2 linked regions of the Kordia antarctica genome follow. Each later gene encodes a partner of the first gene's protein in a complex. Links are inferred from orthologs where the notes say so. Each region holds a gene or a part of one and is shown in the gene's direction. Other genes may lie near its edges.

Region 1 (7,494 bases):
AAGTTTGTATAGTTCCAACTTAAACTTCCAGTAGTTTGCAAATCGGCTGTTGGATTTGTCGAGAAAACATTCATAAAATCATCATCAAATGTTAACGAAACAGCTCCTGAAAGTGTAGTTGTTCCTTTGTTTTTATAGATAATTTCATAATCTGTATCAAAACCTGGTCTTGCAGCTTCTACTGGAATAATTATAACTTCCAAATCATTATATATTCCGTTTGGTGTAATACAAAAATCTTGAATGTTTGGACTTGTGTCTGTTGGAAAATCTACTGTAATACTTGTTGGTGATATTGTAAAATAGGTTGGATTTTCTAATTGTGGCGTTATCGTATGTATTCCGTCACTTAATGGAATTTCATAATCGCCTGAACTATTTGCTGTAAAAATTCCAGTATTTGAACCGTTTGTAATGGAAAACGAGAAATTTGGAAATGCGTCGTCATTAATATCGCAACCATTAGTATTTGAATCAAATTTTACTTCTCCAGAAACTGTATATAATGTTCCACCTGGTGTGAAAGAGCAATAGCTGTTGACGACACAATCAGTGTAACCGTAATTATTTGCAAAATTTTGCACTGCTGGAATTTCATTTTCATCAGCACAAACAAATTGAAGTGTTGGATTATTGCTAAAATTAAGATATTGAATTAAATGGTCTCCATTCTTTAGTGATAGACTTTCTAGTTGATTGAAGGCGCAATAAAATAAAAATAAATTACCATTTTGAGAAACATCTAAACTTGTTATTTGATTATAGTTGCAATTTAGTCTGTAAAGGTTCGGGTTAGATGTCACATCTAAGCTTGTTATTTGATTTGAATAACAAGAAAAAAATTCTAGATCAGGGTTTTGAGTTACATCTAAACTTGTTAATTGGTTTTCATAAACAACGAAAGAACTTAGGTTTGGACAAAATGTCACGTCAATATTTGAGATAGAGTTACTCGGAAAACTTAATAATTCTAAATTAGGGTTTTGAGTAACATTTAAATTAGAAATATTATTAGAGCCAATTTGTAAACTTTCTAAATTTGGGCTTTGATTTACATCTATAATAGAAATATTATTGTAAAAACAATCTAATTTTCTCAAATTAAAGTTTGATGATACATCTATATTTGTTAAAGAATTAATCCTACAACTAATTTCTTCTACACTAGAACTGAAAGCTAAACTTTCCATGGCATTCTCAGAACAATTCAAAATCAAAAGGTTTGAATTAGCAGAAACATCTAAATTTAAGATTTGATTATTTTTGCAAAATAATTCTTCCAAATTCGTGTTTGAAGATAAATTCAAACCAGTAAGTTGATTAGATTCACAATCTAATTTTTTAAGATTGGGAATTGTAGAGAATTCTAAAGTGCCCGTGAGAAAGTTACCAGAACAATCTAACTCCTCTAAATTCGTGAATGCCTCTATACCGACTAAAGAACTTATAAAGTTCGCTCCTATTTTCAAGACTGTAATAGATTCTGCTTCGCTTACTTGAATCTCTCCATCATTATTATAATCCAGAGTTGAATCTAGAAAACCATCTCCGTCAGTATCAATTGCAGAGTTGCCTAACAACTTATTCTTAAAATTAGCATCAGGAATATTCACAATTTGTGCAGACACAAGCTGTCCAACTACAATAAAAAGAAATAATAAAAAGTACTGTTTTTTCATGTATATAGTTTTAGAAGCGCAAAAATAATAAAAGTGAAGCTAAAATATGTTAATAAACACATAAGCGTAGAAAAAAATTGATAAGCGTTTAAATTTTCCATCAAACTTATCATTATTATTAAAAAACAAACACTTACAATAACAAAACGACAGACTAACCGTAATTAATTGAAAATTAGATTTTTTATATTTACATCATAACTATAACTTATATATCATGTTGAAAAATATTTTAAAATTAGAAGGAACTCAGAAATTGAATAAAACTGCTCAAAAGGAAATCTTAGGCGGAAGAAGAAATGTTGCTGAATGCACCAATGCATCACATTGTCCAGCAAATCACATTTGCCAAAACGGAAGGTGCTTTGACTGTTACGATCCATTTTCAGGATCATGGTATTGTTAATCTAACAATATAGCCTACGCAAAAAATAAACCCAATTACCAAAAAGCCTTCATTCGAAGGCTTTTTATGTTTATTAAAATAAGTACTATTACGGTTTTACCTTACAAAATGTATATGTTTTTTACATCATCAGCAAAAAAAACCAACGTACATTTACACTAGAGTAATTTAGTTAGTTTAAATTTTATAAATAATATTAAAATTTGAGTGTTAGAGCATAAATAATAAGGAGAGAAATTGCTGAAAAATTTGTATCATTTTTTCATATGTGAATTATTAAGTTAATACTAAGTTTTCTTCAAATTTAATTGAAGCGTTTCTCTCTTTTTATGCAAAAACAGTAGCTATTTATTTAATATCGAACTTCATCTTCAGCATTACACGCCAAAAAGACTTCACAAAACTGAGTACAAAATATATAATAAAATGTGAGATCCCGCTATGCAGCAGGATTAATTCAACTAGCAGTGTTTCGTTCGCCTTTAAGGCTTCTCAAAACTGAGTATAAAATATATAATGAAATATGAGATCCCGCTATGCAGCAGGATTAATTCAACTAGCAGTGTTTCGTTCGCATTTAAGGCTTCTCAAAACTGAGTATAAAATATATAATGAAATATGAGATCCCGCTATGCAGCAGGATTAATTCAACTAGCAGTGTTTCGTTCGCATTTAAGGCTTCTCAAAACTGAGTTTCATTAAAAAAAGCAGGCCGTAAGCCGGATCCTGTCGAGCCTTATCATTTATCTAAAATTACTGTTACCAATAACTTTTATCTGCCTACCCTTGAACATCGAGCGTGCCGCTCTTAAATCGTTCATATACATGGCATTGCACCTCGTAGAGTTTACCTGGTTTCACTACAGCATTACCTGTACATACTTTCTGCTGCACTTGTCCTCGCCTTACGACGGACGGATGTTATCCGCTACAATGCACTATGGTGTCCGGACTTTCCTCTCCTTCTCGAAAGAAGCAGCGATAAGGTAGCCTGCTTATAGGCAAAAGTACGCTTTTGTTTGAAATGACAACTGTTTCCTGTTTAAAATTATACTTTCAATTGCATCATTTCTGTATTGGAAAACCTGTTAATAAAAAAGCAGAACTATCTCGCTGTTGGCTATGTTTCATTAGAATTGTATTGTTATATTTGCTTTCAGAAGATTACCCTAATTCTATGGAACATTTCATCGTATCAGCTCTTAAATACAGACCACAAACCTTTAAGGATGTTGTTGGTCAACAAGCGATTACAAATACGTTAGAAAAAGCCATAGAACGCAGTCATCTGGCGCAAGCCTTATTATTTTGCGGGCCAAGAGGTGTCGGAAAAACTACCTGCGCGCGTATTTTGGCAAAAAAGATCAATCAAGATGGAACTGAAAATCCTGATGAAGATTTTGCTTTTAATATTTTTGAACTCGATGCCGCTTCAAACAATTCCGTAGATGATATTCGAAGTTTAATTGACCAAGTTCGTATTCCGCCGCAAGTAGGTAAATACAAAGTATATATTATTGATGAGGTTCACATGTTATCACAAGCAGCTTTTAATGCGTTTTTAAAAACCTTAGAAGAACCGCCAAAACATGCCATTTTTATTCTGGCTACGACCGAAAAACACAAAATTATTCCGACGATTTTATCCAGATGTCAAATTTTTGATTTTAAACGAATCGGCGTAAAAGATGCAAAAGAATATTTAAAATTTATTGCCGAAAGTCAAGGTGTAGAAGCGGACGATGATGCATTGCACATTATTGCTCAAAAAGCAGATGGCGCTATGCGTGATGCACTTTCTATTTTTGACAGAGTTGTCAGTTTTTCTGGAAAACAATTAACACGACAAGCCGTTACCGAAAATTTGAACGTGCTTGATTATGATATTTATTTTGCGGCAACCGATTTAATTCTCGAAAATAACATTCCACAATTATTAGTTGATTTCAACGAAACTTTATCTAAAGGATTTGACGGACATCATTTCATTGCTGGAATTGCTTCTCATTTTAGAGATTTATTAGTCTGTAAAAATGAAGCCACCATTCCTTTGTTGGAAGTTGGCGATCAGACCAAGAATAAATATTTAGAACAATCGCGAAAAACGTCGCAACAATTTCTCATGAAAGGAATTGAACTGGCAAACGGTTGTGATTTAAAATACAAAACAAGCAGGAATCAACGGCTTTTAGTTGAATTATGCTTAATGCAGCTTGCCTCTATCAATTATGATGGAGAAAAAAAAAATAGCGATCGGTTCATAATTCCTGCCACTTTTTTCTTGATAAATGGTAAAAAGATTGATCCAATTGTAAAAATAAAAGAAATTGAAACTGAAGTTGAAGTTGAGACTAAAACCGAAGTTGAAGCTACAGAAACTACTGAAAAGACTTCCGAACAAAAAGTAGAAACTCCGCCACTTGTAAAACCAAAGATTGATATTTCCATGATGCGAAATAAAGTTTCTGGTTTATCATTATCTAGCATTAAAGCAAAGCAAGAACATTTAAAAAAACAGCAAGGAAAAGTTGTTCATAAGAAAGATTTGCCAAGCGATGCCTTTACGGAAGAACGCATGCGAGAAGTGTGGAACGAATACGTGGAAAAACTCGATAAAAAAGGCGAAAAAATCATGTGGTCTTTATTATCTACCGATATTCCGAAGTTGAAAAACGAAACAACTATTTGTTTAGAAATGCCAAATGAAACGATGCGCATTGAGATTGAGCGCGCACAATATCCATTGTTGGAATATGTGAGAACTGCGTTGAATAATTATGATGTTTCACTAGAAATTGATGTAAACGAATTGACCGCAAAAAAGTATGTGTTTACAACGCGTGATAAGTATGAAAAACTGAAAGAAATTAATCCGTTAGTAGAACGACTTCGTAAAGATTTTGATTTAGAAATTTAAGAAAGATGATGTTAGGTTTAAAATTACCAACCGATCCGCGTTGGGTAAATATTGCAGAGAAAAATATTGAAGAGATTTTAGTAGATCACGCTTTTTGTGAACAGAAAGCCGCAAGTACCGCAATTTCCTTAATTGTGAGTTTTCCTGAATATCCAGAATTGGTAGAAGAAATGATTTCATTGGTGAAAGAAGAAATTAGTCATTTTAAAATGGTTCATGATAAAATTTTGGCTAGAGGCTGGAAATTAGGTCGCGATCGAAAGGATGAATATGTTGCCAAATTATTGCAGTTTTTCCCGAAAGGCGGAAGCAGAACTACACAAATGGTACACAGATTATTGTATGCCGCTTTGATTGAAGCCAGAAGTTGCGAACGTTTTAAGCTATTGTCTGAAAATATGAAAGATGAAGAGTTAGCTACTTTTTATAAGAATTTAATGGTAAGTGAAGCCAATCATTATACTATGTTTTTAGGTTTTGCCAGACAATATGGTGAAAGAACTGAAGTGGACGAAAAATGGCAAGCATTGTTAGATTTTGAAGCAGAAATTATGAGAGATTTAGGAACTAGCGAAACGATGCACGGGTAATTTAGACGCGCTGCGCTTTTAGAATGTTAGTATCGCTGCGCTCTTAGAATCGCTTCGTTTTTGGTATTTTGGTATGCGAATTATTCACACATTGGATAAACTTATAAACCTTTCAACTAAATTTCTGATCTTGGAATGTTAGTATCACTACGTTCTTGGTATTTTGGTATGCGAATTATTCACACATTAGATAAACTTATAAACCTATCAACATTTCAACTAAAATTTTACTGTTAGTATTTGAAAATCTTAGAACGCAAACTTCATTCATCATCAAAACATTAACTTATGTGTCGTAATTTATAAATTGTGTTCAGTAAGTCTATATTAATGGTTTTTTATATTTAACTCTATTATATATTTGTATCATACAATAACTAATTCTTGTGCTATGAAAAAAAATTACACCACTATTTTAATATTTTTAGTTAGCTTTTCAATACATGCTCAAGATGACCCTGATCTTTTAGGGCAATGGTTTTTACATTATATAGAATCTAATGGAACAACAACACATATTCCTGACCCAGCTGTTATTACTATCAACTTTACAAATTCTGGTAATTATAATTCTACCTCAGGAAATAGTAGTTGCAATACTCATTGGTCTGATTATGTAATAAGTAATAGCAATGCTTCTATTGATATTATTAATCATGTGAGAACACAGATATTATGTGACACAGATTTTTTTGAACCTATTTATCTTGGAATTTTTGGAACCGATACAACAAATTTTTTCGATTATACAATTTCTACAGATAACCAATCGCTCACAATGACTGATTTGTTAGGTGAAAGACTAATATATGGAAGACAAGTTTTATCTACTGAAGATAATGAAGTGCTTTCGAACACCTTAAAGTTATATCCAAACCCTACAAAAGAAGAGCTCTATATCTCAGGAATTTCGACCAATTTAAAAACAACATATACAATTTATAACCTTGTTGGAAATATTATTATTTCTGATAATTTATTGAAACAAGATCGTATAGATATGACTAGCTTAAAAGCTGGAATTTACTTTTTAAAAATTACACAAAAAGATAAAACCTATATGAAAAAGTTTATAAAAATATAGTTGATTGGATTCACTTTTAGATTTCTGAGATTGTCCAATAAAAAACGTCTAATTGAAATTATTCAATTAGACGTTTTTTATGTTATGATTATGTGAAACCGAATCAAATTCAGCTTGACGTACTTTTAAAACTTTATCTCAAAATCGAGAATAGCGATACCAATAGCCTAAGAGCGAAGCGATCCAAATTACAATCTATAAGTAACTCCAACCTGAATGACTGCATTTTTCCCTTCTAAGTTTGGTGCTCTTTTTTCATCAAACATTTCTGCTAAACCAAGACTGTATCGAGCTTCAATAGAAACATTTTCGATAACTTCTAATCCAAATCCAGCGTTGACAGCGTAATCAAAGTTATTGAAACTGTCTTCAAATTCGTGAACTTTCACACCAATTTGTGGTCCAAATTGAAGGTTTAAGAAGTTTGTTACATCATACTTTATCATTAGTGGAATTTGTAAATAATCGGCACGTAATGCATCTTCTTTAGCACCTTGTGCTGAGTATAAAAATTCTGGTTGAAAACGAAATTTACCCGCTAGATGCATGTCTACAAAAAATCCGAATACGGCTCCAATTCTGGAATCATTCAAACCTTCTTGAATATCATCTAGGTTTGTAGCACTGTAATTAGAGATATTAATTCCTGCTTTGAAACCATATTTAGTTTCCGTATCTGAATCTGTACTTGTGTATGCACCTTTATCTTCTTCTGTTTCTGTGTCCTTTTCTATATCTTGCGAAAATGCAGTTAGGCTACACATCAAAAATGAAAGTAATAGTAATTTTTTCATCTGTTCTTGTTTTATTGTTTTTAT
Region 2 (7,473 bases), 1.3 Mb from region 1 along the record:
CAGCGTTACTGTCAGGAAAAGTATTTTCTTCATAAATCTTAATTTTATATGTTAAAACGGTTTTTTCAAATTTTACTCAAAAGTATTAAAAAAGCGAGTCACTTAACAAGTATTAACAAAGTTTTAGAACTATAATGACAAGTTTTTTTAACATTTCAGAAAACAGTATTTTTTATTGCCAAAATGGTAGACAATTCGATACTTAACGGTATTATTTTATTGATATTGTTTAGTACGATTTCAATTATTTTTTATTCCAGCATTTTGTTCATTGTCCAACTCATCTAGTCTCATATCTACTAATTCGAAAGTACTGTATTGTTCAAAGGGAATTTTGCTATAATCCAAATAAAATCTTTTCGCCTTTCCTTTATACTTTTTCTTAATTCTTTTATCTTTACTTTTTACCACATACAACAGTAAGTTGTAATTTGTTAGTTTGTCAATAATAAACTTTCTCAATGAAATTCTACCATGTATTCCCTGCATAAATTGACCTCCATATTGTTGATCAAAATTTGAATTAGTAAAAAAATCTGGTAACACACAGCTATCAGTAACTTTAAAATTATTTAGAGAATCAACATGACGGTTAACAAATAGGTTTCGTTTTTCGTTATTTTTTTTTCTCTCAATTACCCGCCGATCCTTTTTCTTCACTTCAATAATAACGGGGTTTTGAGCAAATACTGAATTTGCAAAAACGACCATCAAAAAAACTTGAATTACTATTTTCATTTAGTTCACTATTATTTATTCAAAATTCATCATGGATTCTTGCCTGCGCAGGAATGACAACAGTGCAAAAAAAACAAATTACAACTCCGAATACGTTTTCTTTCCCTTTAAGAAATAAGAATACACAATTGATTTCTCTTGGAAGTATGCTGATTGTTGACTTTCTCCACGTTTTTTCAACATTTTAGGCAATCGTGCATAAAAGTGAAAATGTGCTTTCAAAACCGCAACGAAATGCTTGAATTGTAATTTTGCAAGAAACTGAATTGCGGCAATTCCATCTAAAAATAAGCGTGAAACTATAATTGGAATTAATTTTCCTTTCGGAAGATTCTTCGCAAGCATGCATAATGAATTTCTAAAATTCAAATACGTTTTCTTAGGATTTGTACTATTCAATGTTGCGCCACCAACGTGAAACACCACACATTCAGAAATATATTTTGTTTTATAACCTAAGTTAAATGCGCGCCAACATAAATCGATTTCTTCTTGATGCGCAAAAAAGTCTTCATCAAAACCATTTAATTCGTGAAAAACGTCCTTTCGAATGAAAAAACACGCGCCAGAAGCCCAAAAAATAGTTGCATTGTCATTGTATTGATTGGTATCTTTTTCTAAGGTGTGAAAAATTCGTCCGCGACAAAATGGATAACCATATTTGTCAACAAACCCGCCAGCCGCGCCAGCATATTCAAAATGTGTTTTTTGTTTAAAGTCTAAAATTTTTGGTTGAATAATCGCAGTTTGAGGATTCGATTCAAATTCGGGTAGAATGGGAGCAAGCCAATTTTCGGTGACTTCAATATCTGAATTTAACAAACAAAAAATTGCTTCTTCAACTTGTGGTAATGAATCATTATAACCTTTTGCATATCCTCCATTTTCAGCATTTTGAATGATTCTCACATTCGGAAAATGATTTTTTACATATTGTACAGAATCGTCGGAAGACGCATTGTCAGCCACATAAATTGTTGCTTCTCGCGAAAATGCAATCACAGAAGGCAAAAACTGTTCTAATAACTGTTTTCCGTTCCAATTTAGTATGATAATGGCAATTTTCATTTTGAAATTATAAATGCTAAATTTGAAATTTCTCGATACAAAATTCTTTCAGAATTTCACTCGAAATGACGTTTGGTTATTAATTAAAATATTTTTCTCACAACTCACAACTCACAACTCACAACTCACAACTCACAACTGATAATCAGGTAATTCTCTCAAAAAATCATACTTTTTCGCTTCATAATCCATGGTGCAATAAAAATGATTCAAACCGTTTGTAACCATTAAATATTGCGCTTCCAATACCATATTATAGCGTGCAATTTGGTCAAATGTGTTTTGTTTGATGGCAATTGCACTTCGTTTACATTCAACAACTAAAAAAATACTTCCGTCAGAATTGAAAATTACAATGTCATAACGTCTCTTTAAATCATTGAATATGAGTTCTTTCTCAACATTAATTAAGCTTATCGGATAGTTTTTTTCTTGAATTAGAAATTGCACTGTATGTTGTCGAACCCATTCTTCAGGAGTTAAGACCACAAACTTTTTCCGAATCGCATCAAAAATATAGATTTTATTTTCCCTATTTTTGAAGCGGAAAGTATATTTTGGAAAATTTAAGAGTTCCATAGCACAAAACTAATGATTCGTGCATCGAAAACCAATACAATTCCGCATTTGTCTGAACAATGGAAGAAGCTAAACAAATTGTCATCGATATACAAAAGGGAAACATCAAACCTGTTTATTTTTTAATGGGCGAAGAAGCTTATTATATTGATAAAATTGCCGAATATATTGAAGAAAAAGTACTTGCTGAGGAAGAAAAAAGTTTCAACCAAATGGTTTTGTACGGACGCGATGTTACGATTGATGATATTGTAGCGAATGCCAAACGCTATCCGATGATGGCGGAACGACAAGTGGTTATTGTGAAAGAAGCGCAAGATTTGTCACGAACTATTGAAAAACTTGCTCCGTATATTGAAAATCCGCAACCTTCTACGGTTTTGGTCATTTGTTATAAATACAAAAAGATTGATAAACGTAAGAAGCTTTATAAAGTCACAGCGAAAAATGGCGTGATGTATGAAAGCAAGAAATTATACGAGAATCAAGTTGCCGATTGGATTCGCAGAGTTTTGGCAGGAAAGAAATATAGTATTACGCCGAAAGCCGCGCAAATGTTGGTAGAGTTTTTGGGAACGAATTTGAGTAAAATCAATAATGAACTCGAAAAACTACAGTTAATTTTACCAAAAGGAAGTGAAATCACACCAATTCTGATTGAAGAAAACATCGGAATTAGTAAAGATTATAACAATTTTGAGTTGCGAAAAGCAATTGGCGATAGAGATGTTGTAAAAGCATTCCGAATTATCACGTACTTCGCTGAAAACCCAAAAGATAATCCTACGGTTGTAACGGTTTCGTTGTTGTTTAATTTCTTCTCGCAATTGTTGCAATATCATGGTTTACTGGATCAAACACCGCGAAATGTGGCTTCGATACTTCGAATTAACCCGTATTTTGTGAAAGAATATCAAGCTGCCGCACGCAATTATCCAATGAAAAAAGTCAGCGGAATTATTGCAACGTTACGGGAAATGGACGTAAAAAGTAAAGGTGTTGGCGCAAGTAATTTACCAAATGGAGATTTGTTGAAAGAGTTATTGGTGCGAATTATGAACTAGGTTCGCTACGCTTAATCGCTGCGCTCAATTCAAGGATTCAAGGTTCAAAAATTTAAGGTTTTATCTTGTTATTGTGTTTCGCTTTGCTCAACTTTCTTTATTCTTTATTCTTTATTCTTTTGTTTCGCTTTGCTCAATTTTCATTGAAACTGAATAGTAATTTTCAAATTAATACATCTTCAAATTTTCAAATTGATACATCATTTCATCAAGCTGCATTAATGTCTATTTGAAAATTTTTCTTCAAAAACATACCAATCATTTGTCGTGCTAAGCCTAAATATTCTTCTTCGGGTTTTAAGAAATCTTGAATAACTACTAATTCTCGTTGTAATACTTCCGAGAATCGCTTAGAGCGAATTGGATCGTTTATGAAATCATTAAAATTAAATAATGCTTCTTCTACGCGTTGCATTTGCGCGCTGATAAGAATAGCTTTTTTCTCACGTTCTTGCACTAACAAAACACGTTGCAGCGCAAATACCTTGATTGATGACAATGCACGTTGTTTTAAAAATTTTTTTCGTTTTCTAGGTTTCATCACGCCAGAATTGATATAATATTTGAAATAATCTTCTGGATTTTCTTTACACGGATTGAGCAATAAACGTACTTTTTCTTCTTCTTTCAAATCAGTATCATGAGATCTTGCTCTTTTTGCTTCATCAAATAAAGGAAACTGATTCATTTTTCCCATACTTTTTGCTTCTTCCACATTTAAGGTAGATTGTTTTGACTTTTGATTACAGTTTCTGCAGGATAATAATAGATTATCCCAACTCGCTGCCAACCAATAATAACCTGGTTTTGAGTCGCCTGAAGCTTTTAATTCTTCTATTTCTCCTTTAGGACGAAAATGCTCAATATCACCAACATACGTTTTTAAAAATGTACTTTCGCAATAGGCGCATTTGCCTTTTCCCATTTTTATCAACTTCTTTTTTACAGATGAATCTCGGTAAACTTTAAATTTTTTATACGTTTTAAGCTTATCTAAACCTGTAAAGTGTTCGATTACTTCTTTTAATTCTTTTTTTGATTTGACACTTCCATTTTCAAGGATTTTTGGAATTGTCACCAAATTTCTATCTATGAAAATCATAATTTATTTTTTGCGGATATATTTTTCCAAATATCTTGTACTTTGAGTATGGTTTCTTTCTTTATGTTATCGTCATCAATTTTGAGCTTTTTGCTTTTCATTTTCTTGGCAAGTAACTCATCAATAGCGTGATACATTAAGTCTTCACGCGCATCTTTTCCTAAACGTTTCTTTTGTGGTAGTATTTTTTGTAACGCTTTAACTTCGTTTTTTTCGCCTTTTGTGCGTTTCGATTCATCAATAGCGAGCAATTCGTAATAGCGCTCAAATTCTTTTTCTGTTTTGGAATCCATCGTGCTATTCAATCCAAAAAATTCAGAGGTTAGTAATTGATCAATTCGCAAACTACTCGGATTTGGTAAATCGCTAATTGCAATGATTGCATTTTCTTCGTCACGTTTCAAAACCACAACTTCATTTTCCTTTAAACCTCGTAAACATAAAGGTTCATGTGTGGTAATAATGAATTGAATTTTAGGAAATGTTTTGCGCAAGCGTTCTACAATTTCCATTTTCCATCGTGGATGTAAGTGTGTGCCAATTTCGTCGATGAGTACAATTCCTTCTGCCAATTCATACACTACATTTTCTTGCGAAAGTGTATAAATCATATCAATTGCAACGGCAAATATGGATTTGTAACCATCGCTTAAATGATTAATATCTATATTATCTTTTGTTTTATCATATTTGATGAAGATTTGTTTTTTCTTCACATTTCGCTCAATGGAATCTAAATCGTCCAATAACAAGAGACTTTTCAGAGTTTTTGCAACTTGATCGAACGTTTTTTGTTTGCTATTTAAAAACCATTCTTTTGCATTTGATAATGAAATAGAAGCATCAAACAGGTTTTTTACCTTTAAATAACTTGGATGATTTTTCTCAGGTTGCAAATTTCCAATTGGTAATAATCGGGTAGAGCCGTAGCCAATAATAAATGCTGGCGGTTTTTCAATACTAGCGATTATTTTATTGTCTTTATTGTTGAATTTAATTTCAAAAAATTCATCACTTCCTTTTCCATATACTTGAATAAAACCGCTTGTTTCATCGTATTTGAGTAAATCGTCAACAGTGATACCGAGCTTGTCCAAATACGTTTGTCCCATTAATGCAAGCGCGATGGCTTTTAAAACAGAACTTTTTCCAACGCCATTTTCTCCTAGAAATACGAGCCAAGGTTCGGAAGTTGTATCTTCTGCATAATCAGGTATTTGAAGTGTTAAGTCGGAGAAACATTTAAAGTTATGTAATACAATTTTATCTAGATATATATTTTTGAGAATACTCGCATAAAAGGTATCGTCTTTCTTTTTTGAAGTCGTTTTTTTAGGACTTTCAGGAGTTGGTTTTACTATATTACTTGGACTGATGCTTTCTAATGTATCATCAGGAATATTTAGATTAAAGCCTTTTATTTGTCCTTGCTGCTGTTGCTGCTGTTGCTGTTGCTGCTGTTGTATTTGTTGCTGTTGTTGATCGTAATAAGATTGTATTTGATCTGTAAAATTAGACAGAATACTAAATAGTTTTTTATCTTCTAAATAATAATCAATTAATGCTTTTCGGAATGCCAGATGGTTTTTTTTGGAAGTTCCTTTTAAGACTTCATTCCATTCTTCGGCAATTGCATGCGAATTTTTGATGCCTTTTCGTAAACCTTCAATTTCTTTTTTGGTGTCGTCAACAATATTTTGTCGCTCGTTTACCAAATCTTTTCGGTTCAATCCTAATATCTGAATCGTTGCTTCTGCTTTTTGCTTGACCATTTCGCCAATAACTGGCGAGAATTTTATTTTTGAAAAGAAAGAAATATTTTTTAATTCTAAAGGCATAATTTCACCAGTACCGAAATTAAACGTGAAAAATTGACTCGGATCATCTACGCAAGGATCAATTAAGTACGCATCTTCTTTCTCTGAAATTACTTCAATATTGGTTTCAATTGCCGCTCTTTTTCCTTCCACAGGAAATACATTTGACTTGAATCGACTGCAACTATGACACGTAGCATATAGGTTTCCCCATTCATACGTTAGCCACCAATAATGATCGTAGTCAATTTCTTTGCTATCAAAACCTTGTGCATTGTTACTTGGACGAAAACGACTCAAGTAGGATTCATAACCCGATTTTGTTCCCGCTAAGTGCGATTCACAAAAGGCACATTTGTGATCAAATAGTTTCATCAATTCATTAATTACTTCATCAGGAAAGTAATTGACATTATACGAACGTTGCGCGCGTGAGCTTTTGTTCAGTTTATAAAAGTCATTAATTTCTTGTTGCAAACTTTCATATTCTTTGGAATGAAAATAGGCGGGTTTTGCAATTATATGTCTGTCAATTTTGATCAAAATAGATAGTTTTTAGAAGGTTTTTTTATTAGAATCACATAAAGTACGTGAAAATTGAGAGAAAATAAAAGAGTTTATGTAAAATACGGGGTTTTTCCCCTACCATAATCTTCAAGAAAACAATACATTGTATCGTTGTTGTTTTTTGCATCAGCATATAAAAAGTATCTTATGAAAGGGAAAAAAGTAAATGCTAAAGATGAGAAAGGAACAAACCAGATTATACAACGAAAAGAAGGAAAGTCGTTTGTAAAACCTAAAGGCGCACAAGATAGTTTTACGCCACCAAAATCTTCAGGAAAATCAAATAAGAGCTTACCAAGTAAATTACAATCCAACATGGAAAGTTCCCTTGGGCACGATTTCTCAAATGTAGGAATTCATACAAACTCAGAAAAAGCGGTTCAAATGAATGCACGTGCTTTTACACAAGGTGAACAAGTTCATTTTGCGCCAGGCGAATTTAATCCAAGTTCAACTTCAGGAAAAAACTTAATTGGACATGAGTTTACACACGTTGCACAACAACGCGCAGGAGTTGTAAAACCTACGAAAGTATTGC

Evidence for each region.
Region 2: dnaX (region 1) and holA share a complex: the UniProt entries of both Bacillus subtilis proteins name them as parts of the DNA clamp loading complex. The link is inferred for Kordia antarctica from one-to-one orthologs.

Annotation. Positions count from the first base shown.
Region 1 is NZ_CP019288.1:1,620,182-1,627,675, forward strand. Bases 2,756-5,632 are described here. They hold dnaX (DNA polymerase III subunit gamma/tau), read left to right. Parts: upstream 2,756-3,262; coding sequence 3,263-5,002; downstream 5,003-5,632. Other genes in these bases: miaE (tRNA-(ms[2]io[6]A)-hydroxylase), read left to right, coding at 5,011-5,592. Also shown: IMCC3317_RS06530 (DUF7619 domain-containing protein), read right to left, coding at 1-1,679; IMCC3317_RS06535 (hypothetical protein), read left to right, coding at 1,897-2,085; IMCC3317_RS06555 (T9SS type A sorting domain-containing protein), read left to right, coding at 5,984-6,676; IMCC3317_RS06560 (porin family protein), read right to left, coding at 6,865-7,470. UniProt on the Bacillus subtilis protein: Part of the beta sliding clamp loading complex, which hydrolyzes ATP to load the beta clamp onto primed DNA to form the DNA replication pre-initiation complex.
Region 2 is NZ_CP019288.1:272,097-279,569, forward strand. The notes cover bases 1,591-4,446. They hold holA (DNA polymerase III subunit delta), read left to right. Parts: upstream 1,591-2,444; coding sequence 2,445-3,449; downstream 3,450-4,446. Other genes in these bases: IMCC3317_RS01230 (glycosyltransferase family 2 protein), read right to left, coding at 1,591-1,806; IMCC3317_RS01235 (type I restriction enzyme HsdR N-terminal domain-containing protein), read right to left, coding at 1,939-2,385; IMCC3317_RS01245 (retron system putative HNH endonuclease), read right to left, coding at 3,658-4,446. Outside these bases: IMCC3317_RS01220 (OmpA/MotB family protein), read right to left, coding at 1-33; IMCC3317_RS01225 (hypothetical protein), read right to left, coding at 241-738; more of IMCC3317_RS01230, read right to left, coding at 817-1,590; more of IMCC3317_RS01245, read right to left, coding at 4,447-4,551; IMCC3317_RS01250 (AAA family ATPase), read right to left, coding at 4,548-6,911; IMCC3317_RS01255 (eCIS core domain-containing protein), read left to right, coding at 7,083-7,473. UniProt on the Bacillus subtilis protein: Part of the beta sliding clamp loading complex, which hydrolyzes ATP to load the beta clamp onto primed DNA to form the DNA replication pre-initiation complex.